Regions from separate parts of the Ancylobacter polymorphus genome, predicted to be linked through region 1. Evidence: predicted binding sites of a transcription regulator. Region 1 holds the regulator's gene; the other holds the start of a gene.
The links. The regulator PhoB, encoded in region 1, activates phosphate uptake and scavenging genes when phosphate is short. The targets are predictions, from matches to a motif close to TGTCATNNANCTGTCAT.

Region 1 (8,895 bases):
CTCTCTGTCGGGGTTCATCGAGACCCTGCAAGGGCCGGCGCGCAACGACGCCAATGCCCGCGAGCGCTTCCTCAAAATCATGAACGAGCAGGCCCGGCGCATGTCGCGGCTGATCGACGACCTGCTCTCGCTCTCGCGCATCGAACTGAACGCGCATCTGCGCCCGGAGGCGGCGGTGGATCTCGGCGCCGTGGTCGGCCATGTGCGCGAGGCGCTCGCCCCGCTCGGCCGCGAGCGCGGCGTCGATATCCTGTTCACCCCGCCGGCGGAGCCGGTGGAGGTGCGCGGCGACCGCGACGAGCTGATCCGGGTGTTCGAGAACCTGGTCGAGAACGCGCTGAAATATGGCGGCACCGGCGGGCGGGTGGAGATCACCGTCGCGCGCGAGGGCACGGACGCGGTGGCGACGGTGCGCGATTTCGGCCCCGGCATCGCGCCCGAACATGTGCCGCGCCTCACCGAGCGCTTCTACCGCGTCGACACCGCCCATTCGCGCGAGCAGGGTGGCACCGGGCTCGGCCTTGCCATCGTCAAGCACATCGTCGCCCGCCATCGCGGCAAGATGGGCATCGAGAGCACGCCGGGCGTTGGCTCGACATTCTCCGTGCGTTTGTCGACGGCATCGGCGCCGAAGCGATAAGTTCAATATTTTCAGTAATTTGAACTGTCATCAAGGCTTCATCGAAGGGTCATAGAACCTTGGTGCCCGGGCGGTAAGACTCCCGAGTGAACTGTCCACCGCCCTTCGGCCAATCGGGCAGGCCGGCGTCGTTTCGGCCAGGCTGCCCATCTCCCGACCTAAGGAGAAGACCCTTGAAATTCACCCATCTGCTCGGCGCTGCTGCGCTGTCGTTCGGCGCCCTGGTTTCCGGCGCCGCCTTCGCCGCTGACATCAACGGCGCTGGCGCCTCCTTCCCGGCTCCGGTCTATCAGGCCTGGGCTGCGGCCTATAAGGAGAAGACGGGCACCGGCCTCAACTATCAGTCGATCGGTTCCGGCGGTGGTCAGAACCAGATCGTCAACCGCACCGTCGACTTCGGCGCCTCCGACGCGCCGATGAAGGACGACAAGCTCGAATCCGCCACCCTGCTGCAGTTCCCGACCGTGATCGGCTCGGTGGTCGCCATCGTCAATCTCGGCGAAGACCACGCCCTGACCCTCGACGGCGCCACCATCGCCGACATCTACCAGGGCAAGATCACCAAGTGGAACGACCCGAAGATCGCCGCCCTGAACAAGGGTGCGAAGCTTCCCGACATCGCCATCGTGCCGGTCTACCGCTCCGACTCCTCGGGCACCTCCTTCGTGTTCACCTCCTACCTCGCCGCCACCAATGCCGACTGGAAGTCCAACGTCGGCGCGGCGACCTCGGTCCAGTGGCCGGTCGGCGCGGGCGCCAAGGGCAATGAAGGCGTTGCCGGCACCGTGAAGAACACCAAGGGCGCCATCGGCTACGTCGAGTTCATCTACGCCGCCGCCAACAAGCTCGCCACCACCGACCTCGTCAACAAGGCCGGCAAGGTCGTGAAGCCCGAGACCAAGGCGTTCATGGAAGCCGCCGCCGCCGCCGACTGGAAGGGCGCGAAGAACTTCGCCGCCTCGATGATCGACACCGCTGGCGAAGGCGCCTGGCCGATCACCTCCGCCACCTACATCCTGCTGCCGAAGAACCCGACCAATGCCGCGCAGTCGGCGGAAGTCATCAAGTTCTTCGACTGGGCCTATGGTGCGGAAGGCGACGCCATCGCCGAGAAGCTCCACTACATCCCGCTCCCGGACGCCGTTGTCACCGACATCAAGAAGGCCTGGGCGAGCGACGTGAAGGCCGACGGCAAGGCCGTCTGGACCAACTGATCCTGAACCGCACCTCGAAGAGGCGGCCCCTGGCCGCCTCTTCTCGTCTGCTCCGGCGAGCAGTACTCTGCCGCGTCGATACCTGTTCCGTCCCAGTAGTACGCCGCCCCTCCGGCCGATCGCGGCTCAGGGTGACAAGGCGCTCCAAGGATCATACGACATGGATGCCACTCTCAGCGGAAGGCAGGCGGAGGCCGGCCTGATCGCGGCGCACAAGCCGACGGGACGCGTAAGCGACCCGATTTTCGTCGGCATTCTCTGGGCCAGCGGCATTCTCGTGCTGCTGCTGCTCGGCCTCATCATCGCCATGCTGTTCAAGGGCGGCCTGCCGGCCCTGCAGGAATTCGGCATCTCCTTCCTGTGGTCCACCAAGTGGAACCCGGTGACCGAGGTGTTCGGCGCCGGCGTGATGGTGTTCGGCACCGTCTTCAGCGCCGTCATCGCGGTGATCATCGCCCTGCCGCTGTCCTTCGGCATCGCCTTCTTCCTGACCGAGATCGCCCCCGGCCCGCTGCGCCGGCCGATCGGCGTCGCGATCCAGCTGCTCGCCGCGATCCCGTCGATCATCTACGGCATGTGGGGCTTCTTCGTCATCGTGCCGCTGATGGCCGCCTATGTTCAGCCGCCGCTGATCGAATGGCTGGGCCCGCTGCCGGTGATCGGCGCGCTGTTCCAGGGCCCGCCGCTCGGCGCGGGCATGCTCACCGCCGGCCTGATCATGGCGATCATGATCCTGCCCTTCATCACCGCCATGTTCGTCGAGGTGCTGGAATCGGTGCCGCCGATGATCAAGGAATCCGCCTATGGCGTCGGCGCCACCACCTATGAGGTCTACCGCAACGTCTCGGTGCCCTATGGCCGCACCGCCATGGTCGGCGCCGTCATGCTCGGCCTTGGCCGCGCGCTGGGCGAGACCATGGCCGTGACCTTCGTCATCGGCAACGCCACGCGCATGTCGGCCTCGCTCTTCGCCCCCGGCGCCACCATCGCCTCCACCATCGCCAACGAGTTTCCGGAAGCCTCCACCGGCTCGCTGAAACTCCAGTCGCTGCTGGAACTGGGCTTCATCCTGTTCGTGATTTCGTTCATCGTGCTCGCGCTTTCGCGCCTGCTCGTCCGTTCCCGGCTCAAGGGCTGAGGGAGAGACACACATGGCATCCCTCGCCCGCCGCCGCGCCACCGACTACACGGTCAAGGTCATCAGCACCGGCTTCGCCGTGCTCTCGCTCATCCTGCTCGCCTGGATCCTGTGGACCCTGGTGATCCGCGGCCTGCCCGCGCTCGGCCCGCACGTCTTCACCAAGATCACCGCGCCTCCCGGCGCCGGCGGCGGCCTGCTCAACGCCATTGTCGGCTCGCTGATCCAGATCGGCGTCGCGCTCCTCATCGGCACGCCCATCGGCCTGATGTGCGGCACCTTCCTCGCCGAGAACGGCCGTGGAACCCAGATCGCCAACGCCGTGCGCTTCGTCAATGACGTGCTGCTCTCGGCGCCGTCGATCCTGATCGGCCTGTTCGTGTACCAGTTGCTGGTGGTGCCGTTCGGCGGCTTCTCCGGTTGGGCGGGGGCTATCGCGTTGGCGATCATCATCATTCCGGTCGTGGTCCGCACCACGGAGGACATGCTGAACCTGGTGCCGATCGGCCTGCGCGAAGCCGCCTTCGCGCTCGGCGCGCCGCAGTGGAAGGTGGTCACCTTCGTCACCTGGCGCGCCGCGCGCGCCGGCATCGTCACCGGCATCCTGCTCGCCGTTGCCCGCGCCGCCGGCGAGACCGCGCCGCTGCTGTTCACCTCGCTCGGCAATAATGGCTGGTCGATCAGCCTGAACGCGCCGATGGCCAGCCTGCCGATCGCCATCTATCAATACGCCGCCAGCCCGTTCGAGGACTGGGTCGCGCTGGCCTGGGCGGGCGCCCTGCTCATCACCGTCGGGGTTCTGACCCTGAACATCCTTTCCCGCCTCGTCCTGGCGAAGATGAAGTGAGACGGACCATGAATTTCGCACCCGAAACGTCGATCGACATCGCCTCCGCCGTCAACCGCGCCACCGCGCCGTCGGCCGAAGCCAAGATCAAGGTCGAGAAGCTGAACTTCTTCTACGGCGACAACCATGCGCTGAAGAACATCAATTTCGAAATCCCGGAAAAGCGCGTCACCGCGATGATCGGGCCTTCCGGCTGCGGCAAGTCCACGCTGCTGCGCATCTTCAACCGCATGTATCAGCTCTATCCCGGCCAGCGCGCGGAAGGGAAGATCCTGTTCGACGGCGCCGACCTGCTGAGCAAGGACCTCGATTCCACCGTCGTGCGCTCGCGCATCGGCATGGTGTTCCAGAAGCCGACGCCGTTCCCGATGTCGATCTATGACAACATCGCCTTCGGCGTGAAGCTGCATGAGCGCCTGTCGAAGGCGCAGATGGACGAGCGCGTCGAATGGTGCCTGCGCAAGGCGGCGATCTGGGAAGAGACCAAGGACCGCCTGCACACCTCGGCGCTCGGCATGTCGGGCGGCCAGCAGCAGCGCCTGTGCATCGCCCGCACCATCGCCGTGCGGCCGGAAGTGATCCTGCTCGACGAGCCCACCTCGGCGCTCGACCCGATCTCGACCTCGAAGATCGAGGACCTGATCGACGAGCTGAAGCAGGAATTCACCATCGTCATCGTGACGCACAACATGCAGCAGGCGGCGCGCTGCGCCGACATCACCTCCTTCTTCTATCTCGGCGAGCTCATCGAGGTCGCCGCTTCGAACGAGATCTTCACCAACCCGCGCGAAGCCCGCACCCGCGACTACATCACCGGCCGCTTCGGCTGAGCCCGCGACGAGAGAGGCCTGCCCCATGACCGAACATATCGTCTCGTCATTCGACACCGACCTGAAGGAACTCGGCCGCCGCGTGGTCGAAATGGGCGGACAGTCGGAGCGTCTGGTCGCCGATTCCGTGCAGGCGCTGGTCAAGCGCGACACCGAGCTGGCGCAGAAGGTGATCGTGCTCGACGGGCCGGTCGACCTCTTGCAGCGGGAGATCGAGGAAAAGGCGGTGCTCATCATCGCCCGTCGCCAGCCGCTCGCCGGCGATCTGCGCGAAATCGTCGCCGCCATGCGCATCGCCAACGACCTGGAGCGCATCGGCGACCTCGCCAAGAACACCGCCAAGCGCGTGCTCGCCCTCACCGGCGAATTCCACCCGCAGAAGCTGGTGCGCGGCGTGGAGCACATGTCCACCATCGTGCTCGAACAGCTGAAAGTGGTGCTCGACGCCTATGCCACGCGCGACGAGACGCGGGCGCTGGAAGTCTGGCAGCGCGATGGCGAGGTCGATGTGCTCTACACCTCGCTGTTCCGCGAGCTCCTCACCTATATGATGGAGGACCCGCGCAACATCTCGCTGTGCACGCATCTGCTGTTCTGCGCCAAGAACATCGAGCGTATCGGCGACCACGCGACGAACATCGCGGAAACCATCCATTATCTTGTCACCGGCCAGCTGCTCACCGAGGAGCGGCCGAAGCAGGATACCAGCAGCCTGACCAGCGTCGCGTTCCCGGCCTGACGCCGGCGACCCGCGAACGCTCGGGGACGACATCATGCCCACCAACATACTGATCGTGGAGGATGAGGAGCCCCTCACCCTCCTGCTCCGCTACAATCTCGAATCCGAAGGCTATTCGGTCGATAATGTCGGGCGGGGCGACGAGGCGGAGACAAGGCTGCGCGAAAGCGTGCCGGATCTCCTGATCCTCGACTGGATGCTGCCCGGTCTCTCCGGCATTGAGCTGTGCCGGCGCCTGCGCGCCCGGCCGGAAACCGAGCGCATGCCGATCCTCATGCTCACCGCCCGAGGCGAAGAGACCGAGCGCGTGCGCGGCCTCGCCACCGGCGCGGACGACTATGTGGTGAAGCCGTTTTCGGTGCCGGAGCTGGTGGCGCGGGTGCGCGCGCTGCTGCGCCGGGCCAAGCCCGAGCACATCTCCACCCTGTTGCGCGCCGGCGACATCGAGCTCGACCGCGAGACCAAGCGCGTTCACCGCGCCGGGCGCGAGCTGCATCTCGGCCCCACCGAGTTCCGGCTGCTGGAATTCCTCATGCAGTCGCCGGGCCGCGTCTATTCGCGCGAGCAGCTGCTCGACGGCGTGTGGGGGCAGGATGTCTATATCGACGAGCGCACGGTCGATGTGCATGTCGGCCGCCTGCGCAAGGCGCTGAACCGCCCGCGCCAGCCCGACCCGATCCGCACCGTCCGCGGCTCCGGCTATTCCTTCAACGAGATGTTCGCCCGCGCGCACTGAGCGCGCGCGCGAACGGCCCCGTTGACGCCGCCCCTCCTTGGCGCGGGCAGCGCGTCAACCCGCCGCTGGGGCGGGCGTCCGGTAGCGACTCTCGATCTCCAGCAGCCGCTGCTTGCGCCACAGCCCACCGCCATAGCCGGTGAGGGCGCCGTCGGTGCCGATGACGCGGTGGCAGGGAATGATCAGCGCCAGCTGGTTGGCGCCATTGGCCCGCGCCACGGCGCGGATCGCCGTCGGCGCGCCGATGCGGCGGGCGATGTCGGCATAGCTCGCCGTCGCCCCGGCCGGTATGCGCCGCAGCTCCGCCCAGACGGCGCGGGTGAAGGCGCTGCCGTCGAGCGCGACAGGCGTGGTGAATTCCGCCGAGCGGCCGGCGAAATAGGCGGTGAGTTCGCGGCGGATGCTCTCCGTCGGCGCATAGCTGCCGATCCCCAGCTCCCCCTTCACCCCCTTGCGCAGCCGGGCGATCTCCGCCGGCAGGCCGCGCCGCTCGACGAATTCGAGCAGATGCAGATGGGTGGTGCTGGAAATCGCGATCATGTCGCCGAGGGGCGTGCCGATCCAGTCGGCGAGCAGCCGCCCCTCGCCAGCGATCTCGCCCGGCGCGCAGCCGATTAGCCGGGCGAAGGCAGCACGGAAGGCGCTGGCTGACTGGAAGCCGGCCTCCTGCTGCGCGGCGATCACCGACCCGCCAAGCGCCAGCGTCTCGAAGCCCTCGCGCAGCCGCCGGTGGCGCGCCATGTCGAGGAACGTCATGCCGAAATGCCGCTTGAAGGCGCGGCGGACGGTGGAGAGGTCATAGCCGAGGCGCGTAATGTCCTCCTCGCCGAAGCGATAGGCCGGGCGCGCGTCCAGCGCGGCGAGCAGAGCGGCGATCATCGGATCGGCTTGCGCGGCCGGCTGCAGCGGATGGCAGCGCTTGCAGGGACGGAAGCCGGCTTCGATGCAGGCGCCGATGGTCGGGCGAAAGCTGCAATTTTCGATCAGCGGCTTGCGCGCCGGACAGGTGAGCCGGCAAAATATGCCCGTAGTGGCGACGCAGACATAGGCGCGCCCTTCATAGCGCGCGTCACGCGCGAGCAGCGCCTCATACAGCGTCGCCGCATCCGGCAAGGTGAGGTCGAACAGATCGTGGGTCGCATCGGTCAGCATGGGCCGACGCTAGCATCGCGCCGCCTCCCGCGCCGCCGGAAATCGGGCGTTTATTCGTCGCCCGTCCCGCTGCCGCCCTCCGGCCGGTTATGGCCCTTTTTCGGCCAGTTGTGCGAGAGCACGAAGTCGGAAATGCGCGGGGCGATTTCGGCGCGGAAGCGCGAGCCGTTGAACACGCCGTAATGGCCGACGGTCGGCTGGAGGTAATGCGCCTTCATATCGTCCGGCAGGCCGGAACATAGCGTCTGCGCCGCGCGGGTCTGGCCGATGCCGGAAATGTCGTCATTCTCTCCCTCGACGGTGAGCAGGGCGACATTGCGGATCTTCGACGGGTCGACCCGGGCGCCGCGATGGGTCATCCGCCCGCGCGGCAGCGCGTGGTCGATGAACACGGTCTGCAGCGTCTGCAGGTAATATTCCGCCGGCAGGTCCATGACCGAGAGATACTCGTCATAGAATTCGCGGTGCTTGGCGGCGGAATCGCCGTCGCCCTTGACGAGATGGCCGAACATGTCGGCATGCGCCTTCAGATGGCGCTCCAGATTCATCGCCATGAAGCCGTGCAATTGCAGGAAGCCGGGATAGACCTGCCGCATCACCCCGGCATTGGGCCAGGGCACGGTGGTGATGACATTGCGCTGGAACCAGTCAATGCCGCGCTCCTCGGCGAAATGGTTCACCGCCGTCGGGCTCTCGCGCGTGTCGATCGGCCCGCCCATCAGCACCATGGAGGCGGGCACATCAGGGTCGCCCAGCTCTTCCATCCGCGCGACGGCGGCGAGCACCGGCACCGCCGGCTGGCAGACGGCGAGCGCATGCACCCCGCCGCCGAGATGGTGGAAGATGTCGATGACATAGTCGATATAGTCGTCGAGGCTGAACGGCCCCTCCGACACCGGCACGTTGCGCGCATCGACCCAGTCGGTGATGTAGACATCGTGATTGGTCAGCAGCGTCTGCACCGTGCCGCGCAGCAGCGTCGCGTAATGGCCGGACAGCGGCGCGACGATCACCATGCGCGGCTGCGGCCGGCGCGGCTTGTGCGCGAAGTCGCGGCGGAAATGCAGCAGCTTGCAGAAGGGCCGCTCCCACACCGTCTCGATGGTGACGGGAACGCTGACGCCGCCAACATTGACCTCGTCAATGCCCCATTCCGGTTTGCCATAGCGCCGCGTCGTGCGCTCGAACATTTCCAGCGAGGCCGACATGGTCTTGCCGAAGCCGGTATGGCTGAGCGGGTTGGCCGGGTTGCGGTAGAACAGCCGCCCCGCGTCCGCCATGATGCGCAGCGGGTCGAGCGCGGCGTGGCCGAGTTCGAACATCCAGTACATAGGCCGCGTCAGCGCCGAAGCGGCTTCCAGCGTCACCTCGGGCGAGGCCACCGCTTCCGTCGCATCAGGCACATCGCCGAAAACGCCGATTGCCATGCTGTCCTCCGTCGTCCGCGCCTGTTTGGTACCGTCCCCGTGATCGGTCCCGGCCGGCCTTTCTTGTGCATTGCAGCATAAATAGGCTCTTTCACGCCCGCGTCAACGCGGCTCCACTCTCGCATGACAGCTTCACGAAAGGTTATAGAAAGCCGCGTCCCTCCGCGAAGGG
Region 2 (8,895 bases), 1.0 Mb from region 1:
CGAGATCTTCAAGAACAAGAAGGTCGTGCTGTTCGCCGTTCCCGGCGCCTTCACGCCCACCTGCCACAAGAACCACCTGCCGAGCTTCATCGCCCGCGCGGAAGAGATTCTCGCCAAGGGCGTCAGCACCATCGCCGTCACTGCCGTGAACGATCCCTTCGTCATGGCGGCGTGGGAGAAGGCCTCCAATGCCGGCGGCAAGATCGTGTTCCTGTCGGATGGCAATGCCGAATTCGCCAAGGCCATCGGCCTCGACTTCGACGCGGCGGCGGCGGGCCTCGGCGTGCGCTCCAAGCGCTATTCCATGCTGGTCGATGACGGCGAGGTCATGATCCTCAATGTCGAGGACGTGCCGAGCAAGGCCGACAAGACCAACGCCGACGTGCTGCTCACCCAGTTCTGAGCCGTTGAAGACGGGATTCCGGCCGGGCACGCCCGCGCCGGAATTTCCCGCGAGGGTCGAGACCACCGCCGGTCAGGCGATGATGTCGGGGCAGATCTGGTCCTCGATATAGCCGATGCGGTCGCGCAGCTGCAGCTTGCGCTTCTTGAACCGCGCCAGCTGGAGCTGGTCGCTGCCCGGCATGTCCTGCAGCGCCTGGATCGCGACATCCAGATCACGGTGTTCCTGCCGCAAGCGCTCCAGAACAGCCAGGAGCTCGCGTTCCTCTTCCGCCGTCATTTGTGTCAAACGCCCGACCCGAACCCGACTCATCCCCGGCACGGCCGAGGTCGGGCACGAGTATCGCCGCCCCTGCGGCCCGCCGCAACCGCCGGCTCCCGACACTGTGAGCGACCGCGCTGCGGTGCAGCACATCCTTTCGTCGACAGCCCCTCGCTCTCGTGACAGACTGATGACGTTCGCATCGGAAGACAGGAGATACTGTCCATGACCATGCAGTCGCATGTTGCCGAGTTGGAACGTCGCCATCAGGCACTTGAAAAGCAGTTGCGGGAAGAGACGACCCGCCCCGCGACCGACGCTACCCGCATCGCCGATCTCAAGCGGCGCAAGCTGCTCCTCAAGGACGAAATCGCCCGCTGCAAGAGCGGTACAGTACATTAAGGCCCTCACCCCACTCGCGTGACACAGCACAGCACGGACGACCGCCGCTCCAGGCCGCGTGTCTGAGAACGGTGATCGCTGTATCTGCGGTCCATGCCTGCCATGTCGCCTCGGCGCCGGGGCGTCGTCCCGGCGCATCCCTTTACTTGACATGACGACGCGGTCGCCGGCTTTACCGCTGGCGAACTGCTTGCGTGCCCGCGCGGACGCGACCAGCGCGGGCACGCGCGCGTTAGGCCCTCGACGAAGGGCGTAAGCATTTCAGCGTCTTGCCAGACGGGCGCGAAAGGCGAAATCTCGCAGCAACAAAAACCTGCTCGACAGGAATCTGCTCTGGGAGACGCCCGCATGTCCGCTGCCGCCAGCCGCTACCCGTCCGTCCATGGCCGCTCCATCGCTGATCCCGAGGGCTTCTGGCGCGAGGCCGCCCGTGCCATCGACTGGATAGAGGAAGGCGCGCGCGTCTTCGATCCCGCGCTCGGCATTTACGGCCGCTGGTTCCCCGGCTGGACCACCAATGTCTGCCATAATGCGGTCGACCGTCACGCGGAAGGCGGGCGCGGCGACCAGGCGGCGATTTTCTATGACAGCCCGGTGGCCGGCGCGCAGCGCCGCGTGACCTATGCCGAGTTGAAGGACGAGGTGAGCCTGCTCGCCGGCGTGCTGCGCGAACTCGGGGTCGGCAAGGGAGACCGCGTCGTCATCTACATGCCGATGATCCCGGAGGCCGTATTCGCCATGCTGGCCTGCGCCCGCATCGGCGCGGTGCATTCCGTGGTGTTCGGCGGCTTTGCTGCCGCCGAACTCGCCAGCCGGATCGAGGACGCCCAGCCCAAGGTCGTGCTGTCCGCCTCCTGCGGCATCGAGCCTTCACGGATCGTCAACTACAAGCCGCTGCTGGACCTTGCCCTGACCATGGCGAAGCACCGGCCGGAAACCTGCCTCATCTTCCAGCGGCCGCAGGTCGAGGCCAAGCTGGTCGCCGGCCGCGATCATGACTGGGCGACGCGCTGCGCGCAGGCGCGCACCGCCGGCACGCGGGCGGAGTGCGTGCCTGTCGAGGCGACCGACCCGCTCTACATCCTCTACACCTCGGGCACGACCGGCAAGCCGAAGGGCGTGGTGCGCGACAGCGGCGGCTACATGGTGGCGCTGCGCTGGTCGATGGAAGGGCTCTATGATGTGCGGCCGGGCGAGGTCTATTGGTCGGCCTCGGATATCGGCTGGGTGGTCGGCCATTCCTACATCATCTATGCCCCCCTGCTCACCGGCTGCACCACGGTGCTTTATGAGGGCAAGCCGGTCGGCACGCCGGACGCCGGCGCGTTCTGGCGGGTGATCGAACAGTACAAGGTCGCAGCGCTGTTCACCGCGCCCACCGCCCTGCGTGCGATCAAGAAGGAAGACCCGGAAGGCCGGCTGATGGGCGCCTATGACCGCTCCAGCCTACGGACCCTGTTCCTCGCGGGCGAACGCGCCGACCCCGATACGGTGGAATGGGCCAAGGCCCGGCTCGGCGTTCCCGTGGTCGACCACTGGTGGCAGACGGAGACGGGCTGGGCGATCGCCGGCAATCCGGTCGGCCTCGGCGCCCTGCCGATCCGCGTCGGCTCCACCGGCGTGCCGATGCCGGGCTATCAGGTGGATATTCTCGATGAAGGCGGCCACCCGGTCGGGCCCGACCGCATGGGCTCCATCGCCATCAAGCTGCCGCTGCCGCCCGGCTGCCTGCCGACGCTGTGGCGGCAGGATGAGCGCTTCCGCGAGAGCTATCTCGTCGACTTCCCCGGCTATTACAAGACGGCGGATGCCGGCTTCACCGATGCCAATGGCCAACTCTTCATCATGGGCCGCACCGACGACATCATCAATGTCGCCGGCCACCGCCTCTCCACCGGCGGCATGGAGGAAGTGCTGGCCGCCCATCCCGATGTCGCGGAATGCGCCGTCATCGGCATTCATGACGAGCTGAAGGGCGAGGTGCCTTGCGGCTTCGTGGTGCTGAAGGCGGGCGTGGCGCGCTCGCCGGCCGATATCGAGGCCGAGATCGTGGCGCTGGTGCGCGAGCGTATCGGCCCGGTGGCGGCGTTCCGCCTCGCCATCACCGTCAACCGGTTGCCGAAGACACGCTCGGGCAAGATCCTGCGCGGCACGATGAAGAAGATCGCCGACGCCGAGCCGTGGAACATGCCCGCCACTATCGACGATCCCGCCGCGCTGGACGAAATCGCCGCCGCGCTCGGCGCGCGAGGCCTCGCCAAGGTGACGGCCGCCTGAGTCCCAACGACGCATGAAAAAGCCCGGGGCGGCGGCGCCCCGGGCTTTTCTCGTTCAGGCGGCTACCCGCAAAGGCGGCTCACTCCTCGTCGTCGGCCTCGCTCTTGCGCGAGCCGCCGAGCTTGGCGAACACGGTTTCGAGGTCGATCGCCTCCTCGCGCGGCTTGCGGGCGGGCACGAAGGGCTCCGGCCCGTCGCCGATCGACAGGTCGACCGGCAGCAGCGTCGTCTCGTCGCCGACCGGCGCCACCGAGGCGGGACGGTCCTTGGAGGAGCGCTGCACCTCGATGTCGAGGTCGATCTGCGAGCACAGGCCGAGCGTCACCGGGTCCATCGGCGTCAGATGTGCCGCGTTCCAGTGGGTGCGCTCCTTGATCGACTCGATGGTCGTCTTGGTCGTGCCCACCAGACGCATGATCTGGCTGTCCTTCAGCTCCGGATGGTTGCGCAGCAGCCAGAGAATGGCGTTCGGGCGGTCCTGGCGCTTCGACACCGGGGTGTAGCGCGGGCCGCGGCGGCGCTTGGGCTCGGGGAGGCGCACCTTGGACTCGAGCAGCTTCAGCCGGTGATGCGGGTTCTTCTCCGCGCGCTCGATTTCCTCGCGGGCGAGCTGGCCCGTGGTGATCGGATCGCTGCCCTTGATGCCCTGCGCCACCTCGCCATCGGCGATGCCCTTCACTTCCAGCACGTGCAGCTTACAAAAGTCCGCGATCTGGTCGAAGGTCAGGGCGGTATTCTCGACCAGCCACACGGCGGTGGCCTTCGGCATCAGGGGGGCGTTCGCCATGGGACGCAGCTCCATCCAGTGAGGCGCCGGGCGGGCGGTGAAACCGAGCCGGCGTGCAGATTTCGGGTCTTCGGCCGCGCAAAAGTCTCCCCGCGCCCACCACCCGGAGGGGCGGAGCCTCGGACCGTCTCGCGATGACCGGGATGGCGTGAATATAAGCCCGCGCGCGCCGTCCTGCAAATCCAAAGACGCAGCGCATGGGGTGGCGGTTGCATTCCCCCGCTGCTAGCGTCCGCGCCCCCCACAAATAAGGATGACGCGATGAAGCCTGTTCGACTTCTCACCGCCGCCACCCTCCTCCTCACCGCCGTCACCGGCGCCTTCGCGCAGGAAGCCGCGCGCGAAATGCCGGGCACGGACGACGTGTCCCGCATCAGCGGCGGCACTTACACCGTCGATCCCGACCACACCCAGATCGTCTGGACGGTCGACCACATGGGCATCACGCCGCTCGCCGGCATGTTCGGCGCTTCCGCCGGCACGCTGGTGCTCGATCCCAGCAAGCCGGACGAGGCGAAGCTGGAAGTCACCATCCCGATGGCGGGGCTGCGCGTCACCTCGGAAGAGTTCGCCACCCATCTCGCCAGCCCGGACCTCTTCGACACGGCGAAATTCCCCACCGCGACCTTCAAATCCTCGAAGATCACGGTCGAGGGCAGCGACGCCACCATCGAGGGCGAGCTGACGCTGCACGGCGTGACCAAGCCGGTCACCATGGATGTCAGCTTCTTCGGTGCCGGCATCAACCCGATGACCAAGGTGGAGAATATCGGTTTCACCGGCACCACCGAGATCAAGCGCAGCGATTTCGGCCTCGGCTATGGCGTGCCGGCCATCTCCGACGAGGTGGCGCTCGATATCGTCGCCGCCTTCATCAAGCAGCCCTGACCGGGCCGCGCTTGACAGCGCGGGCCTCGGCACCCATGACGGTGGCGAGGCCCCGCTGGACCCTGCGATGACCGCCGAAAAACCTGTTCTCCGCGTCCTACTCTGTGCCCCGCGCGGTTTCTGCGCCGGGGTGGTGCGCGCCATCGACGCGGTGGAGCGGGCGCTGGAGATGTACGGCCCGCCGGTCTATGTGCGCCACGAGATCGTGCACAACAAATATGTGGTGGAAGGGCTCAAGGCGAAGGGCGCGGTCTTTGTCGAGGAGCTCGACGAAGTGCCCGCCGGCACCGCCGCCCCGGTCATTTTCTCCGCCCATGGCGTCGCCCGCTCGGTGCCCGAGGATGCCGCCCGGCGCAACTTCTTCGCCATCGACGCGACTTGCCCGCTGGTGACCAAGGTGCACCGCGAGGCCACCGTCCATTACAAGCGCGGCCGCGAGGTCGTGCTCATCGGCCATGCCGGCCACCCCGAGGTGATCGGCACCATGGGCCAGCTGCCCGAGGGCGCGGTGTCGCTGGTGGAGACCGCCGAGCAGGCGCGGCTGTTTCAGCCCCGCGACCCCGGCAATCTCGCCTTCACCACCCAGACCACGCTCTCCATCGACGACACCGCCGAGATCGTCGCCATATTGCGCGAGCGCTTCCCCGCCATGGTGGCGCCGCACAAGGAAGACATCTGCTACGCCACCACCAACCGGCAGGAAGCGGTCAAGCGCGTCGCGCCCGAGGTGGACGCGATGATCGTCGTCGGCGCCCCCAACTCGTCCAACTCCCAGCGCCTGAGAGAGGCCGCCGAGCGCGCCGGCTGCCGCCACGCGGCACTGGTGCAGCGGGCGAGCGAGATCGACTGGGAGCGCTTCGGCGCCATCACCTCGCTCGGCGTCAGCGCCGGCGCCTCCGCCCCGGAAGTGCTGGTCGAGGAAATCCTCGACGCCTTCGCCGAACGCTACACGCTGGCGGTGGAGACGGTGCACAACGCCCATGAGGACGTATTCTTCCCGCTGCCCCGGCAGCTCCGCTCCGATGCTGCCGAATAGGCTCGACCCGTCCCATGGCCGTTTACACCGACGTTTCCCCGGAAGAGCTCGAAGCCTTCCTCGCCACCTATGACATCGGCCGCCTGCGGGCCTTCAAGGGCATCGCCGAAGGGGTGGAGAATTCCAACTATCTGCTGCAGACCGAAGCGGGCAGCTTCATCCTCACGCTTTATGAGAAGCGGGTGAACCCGGCGGACCTGCCCTTCTTCGTCGGGCTGATGGAGCATCTGGCGACGCGCGGCATCGACTGCCCGCAGCCGGTGCGCAACCGCGAGGGCGTGGCGCTCGGCCGGCTGGCGGGACGGCCGGCGCTGATCGCCACATTCCTCGTCGGCACCTCGGTGCGCCGTCCCGGCGTCGCCCATTGCGCCGCGCTCGGCGCCGCCTTGGCCGGGCTGCACAAGGCCGGCGCCGACTTCACCGCCTTCCACCGCGCCAATGCGCTCTCGGTCGCCGGCTGGCGTCCGCTCTACGAGCAGGCGGGCGAGCGGGCGGACACCGTGGCGCCGGGGCTCTCCGCCCTCATCGCCGATGAACTCGCCGTGCTGGAAGCGCGCTGGCCGACCGGCCTGCCCGGCGGCGTCATCCATGCCGATCTGTTCCCGGACAATGTGTTCTTCACCGACGGGCGGCTGTCGGGGCTGATCGACTTCTATTTCGGCTGCAACGACCTTCTCGCCTATGACGTCGCCATCTGCCTCAACGCCTGGTGCTTCGAGCCGGACGGCGCCTTCAACCAGACCAAGGGTCGCGCCCTGCTCGCCGCCTATCAGGCCGAGCGGCCGCTCGGGTCTGACGAGATCGCCGCCTTGCCGCTGCTGGCGCGCGGCGCCGCGCTGCGCTTCCTGCTTACCCGCCTGGTCGACTGGCTGAACGTGCCGCCCGGCGCGCTGGTGCGCCCGCACGACCCGCTGGAATATCTGCGCAAGCTGCGCTTTCACCGCTCGGTGACCAGCCCGCGCGACTATGGCGTGCTGGAAGGCGACGCCGCGTGAAGACCGCTCCCGGCACCGCCCGCATCTTCGCCGACGACACGGCCAAGGAAGCTCCCAAGGAGGCTCCCATGGAAGCCCCCAAGGGCATCGTCGCCATCTGGACCGACGGCGCCTGCTCCGGCAATCCCGGCCCCGGCGGCTGGGGCGCCATCCTGCGCTATGCCGGTTCGGAGAAGGAACTTTCCGGGGGCGAATCCCCCACCACCAATAACCGCATGGAGCTGATGGCGGCGATCTCGGCGCTGGAGGCGCTGAAGCGTCCCTGCACGGTCGATCTGCACACCGACAGCGAATATATGCGCAACGGCATCACCAAGTGGATCGCCGGCTGGAAGCGCAATGGCTGGCGCACCGCCGACAAGAAGCCGGTGAAGAATGTCGACCTGTGGGAACGCCTTGAAGCCGCCATCGCCCGGCACGAGATTCGCTGGCACTGGGTCAAGGGCCATGCCGGCGACGAGATGAACGAGCGCGCCGACGAACTCGCCCGCGCCGGCATGGCACCCTACAAGGCCGCGCGGGGCGGCTACTGAACCGGACGGCCTAACGCCATGACGACGGAACGTGAGGCATCTTCAGGCGCGGTGACGGGCGCCCCTGCCGCGCTGTTGCGCGCCGAGGGCCTCGCCGTCTTCGCCGCCGCTCTGGCGGCCTATGCCGCGCTCGACGCCAGCTGGTGGCTGTTCGCGGCGCTGATTCTGGCGCCGGACCTGTCGATGCTGGGCTATCTCGCCGGGCCACGCGCGGGGGCCTTCGTCTACAATGCCGGCCACACCTATGTCGGCCCGGCACTGCTCGGCGCCCTCGCCTATGGGTTCAGTGCCCCGCTCGCCGGCGCCCTCGCCCTGATCTGGACCGCCCATATCGGGCTCGACCGGCTGCTCGGCTATGGGCTCAAATACAGCGCCGGTTTCGGCCACACCCATCTCGGCCGTCTCGGCCGAAACTGAGGAAGGCTGGGGCGTAAGGGGCCTGTTGGATTGACAAGGCCCCCTCCGCTCCGCTATCAGCCGGGCCTCAATTTCTGCTGGCGGATCGGGGCGCGGCCATAGGGCGCCGTCTCATGCGCAGGCGCTGTCGATCCGAAGGTTAGTGTCATGAAGATCCGTAACTCGCTCAAGTCGCTGCTCGGCCGTCACCGCGACAACCGTCTGGTGCGCCGCAAGGGCCGCGTCTACATCATCAACAAGACCCAGAAGCGCTTCAAGGCCCGCCAGGGCTGAGCGAGGGCCGCAGGGCCTTCGGCCGGCCGCGTTCACGATTTCGCGGCCTGTAGCGGACAATATTGCTCAAGGGCGCCGTGACTCCTAACATGGAGACATGCGCGCCCTTTTTGCTGCCCTGATCCTTGCCGCCGCCCCACTCGGTGCCTTCACGCCCAGCGCGTTGGCCGAGACGGCCCCCCTGCCCCAGGCGGAGCGGCCCGAGGCTGCCGCGCCGGCGGTCAAGCCGGTGGAGCCCGACCGCGCCAAGCGGCTCGACGCGCTGTTCGCCGCGCTGAAGGCGGCGCCGGACGACGAATCGGCCAAGGAAATCGCCGCCCGCATCGATGTGGCGCTCACCCCTTCCGGCAGCGACACCGCCGACCTGCTGATGGCCCGCGCCTCGCAGGCGACACAGGCGAAGCAGTTCGACCTCGCGGTGGAATTGCTCGACGGCCTGCTGCGCATCGAGCCGGATTATCTCGAAGCCTGGAACAAGCGCGCCACCATCTTCTTCCTGCGGGAGGACTATTCCGACGCGCTGGTCGATCTGCGCCAGGTCGTCGCGCGCGAGCCCCGCCATTACGGCGCCTGGGCGGGCATCGCCATCATCTGCAAGGAAATCGGCGACGACAAGCGTGCGC

Region 2: K9D25_RS09525 (YdcH family protein) is a predicted target of PhoB. The motif match lies at 844-860, and genes of this name have one in related genera.

Annotation. Positions count from the first base shown of each region.
Region 1 covers NZ_CP083239.1:991,492-1,000,386, reverse strand. Annotated here, with positions in the region: gene K9D25_RS04665 (ATP-binding protein) at 1-640, shown strand, start outside; gene pstS (phosphate ABC transporter substrate-binding protein PstS) at 814-1,854, shown strand; gene pstC (phosphate ABC transporter permease subunit PstC) at 2,015-2,992, shown strand; gene pstA (phosphate ABC transporter permease PstA) at 3,006-3,839, shown strand; gene pstB (phosphate ABC transporter ATP-binding protein PstB) at 3,848-4,669, shown strand; gene phoU (phosphate signaling complex protein PhoU) at 4,695-5,408, shown strand; gene phoB (phosphate regulon transcriptional regulator PhoB) at 5,443-6,144, shown strand; gene K9D25_RS04630 (bifunctional transcriptional activator/DNA repair enzyme AdaA) at 6,199-7,296, opposite strand; gene K9D25_RS04625 (polyhydroxyalkanoate depolymerase) at 7,347-8,723, opposite strand.
Region 2 covers NZ_CP083239.1:2,028,612-2,037,506, reverse strand. Annotated here, with positions in the region: gene K9D25_RS09535 (peroxiredoxin) at 1-403, shown strand, start outside; gene K9D25_RS09530 (YdcH family protein) at 476-682, opposite strand; gene K9D25_RS09525 (YdcH family protein) at 890-1,066, shown strand; gene K9D25_RS09520 (propionyl-CoA synthetase) at 1,415-3,343, shown strand; gene K9D25_RS09515 (DUF1013 domain-containing protein) at 3,423-4,130, opposite strand; gene K9D25_RS09510 (YceI family protein) at 4,392-5,018, shown strand; gene ispH (4-hydroxy-3-methylbut-2-enyl diphosphate reductase) at 5,086-6,054, shown strand; gene K9D25_RS09500 (homoserine kinase) at 6,069-7,049, shown strand; gene rnhA (ribonuclease HI) at 7,118-7,582, shown strand; gene K9D25_RS09490 (DUF4260 domain-containing protein) at 7,601-7,999, shown strand; gene ykgO (type B 50S ribosomal protein L36) at 8,147-8,272, shown strand; gene K9D25_RS09480 (tetratricopeptide repeat protein) at 8,370-8,895, shown strand, end outside.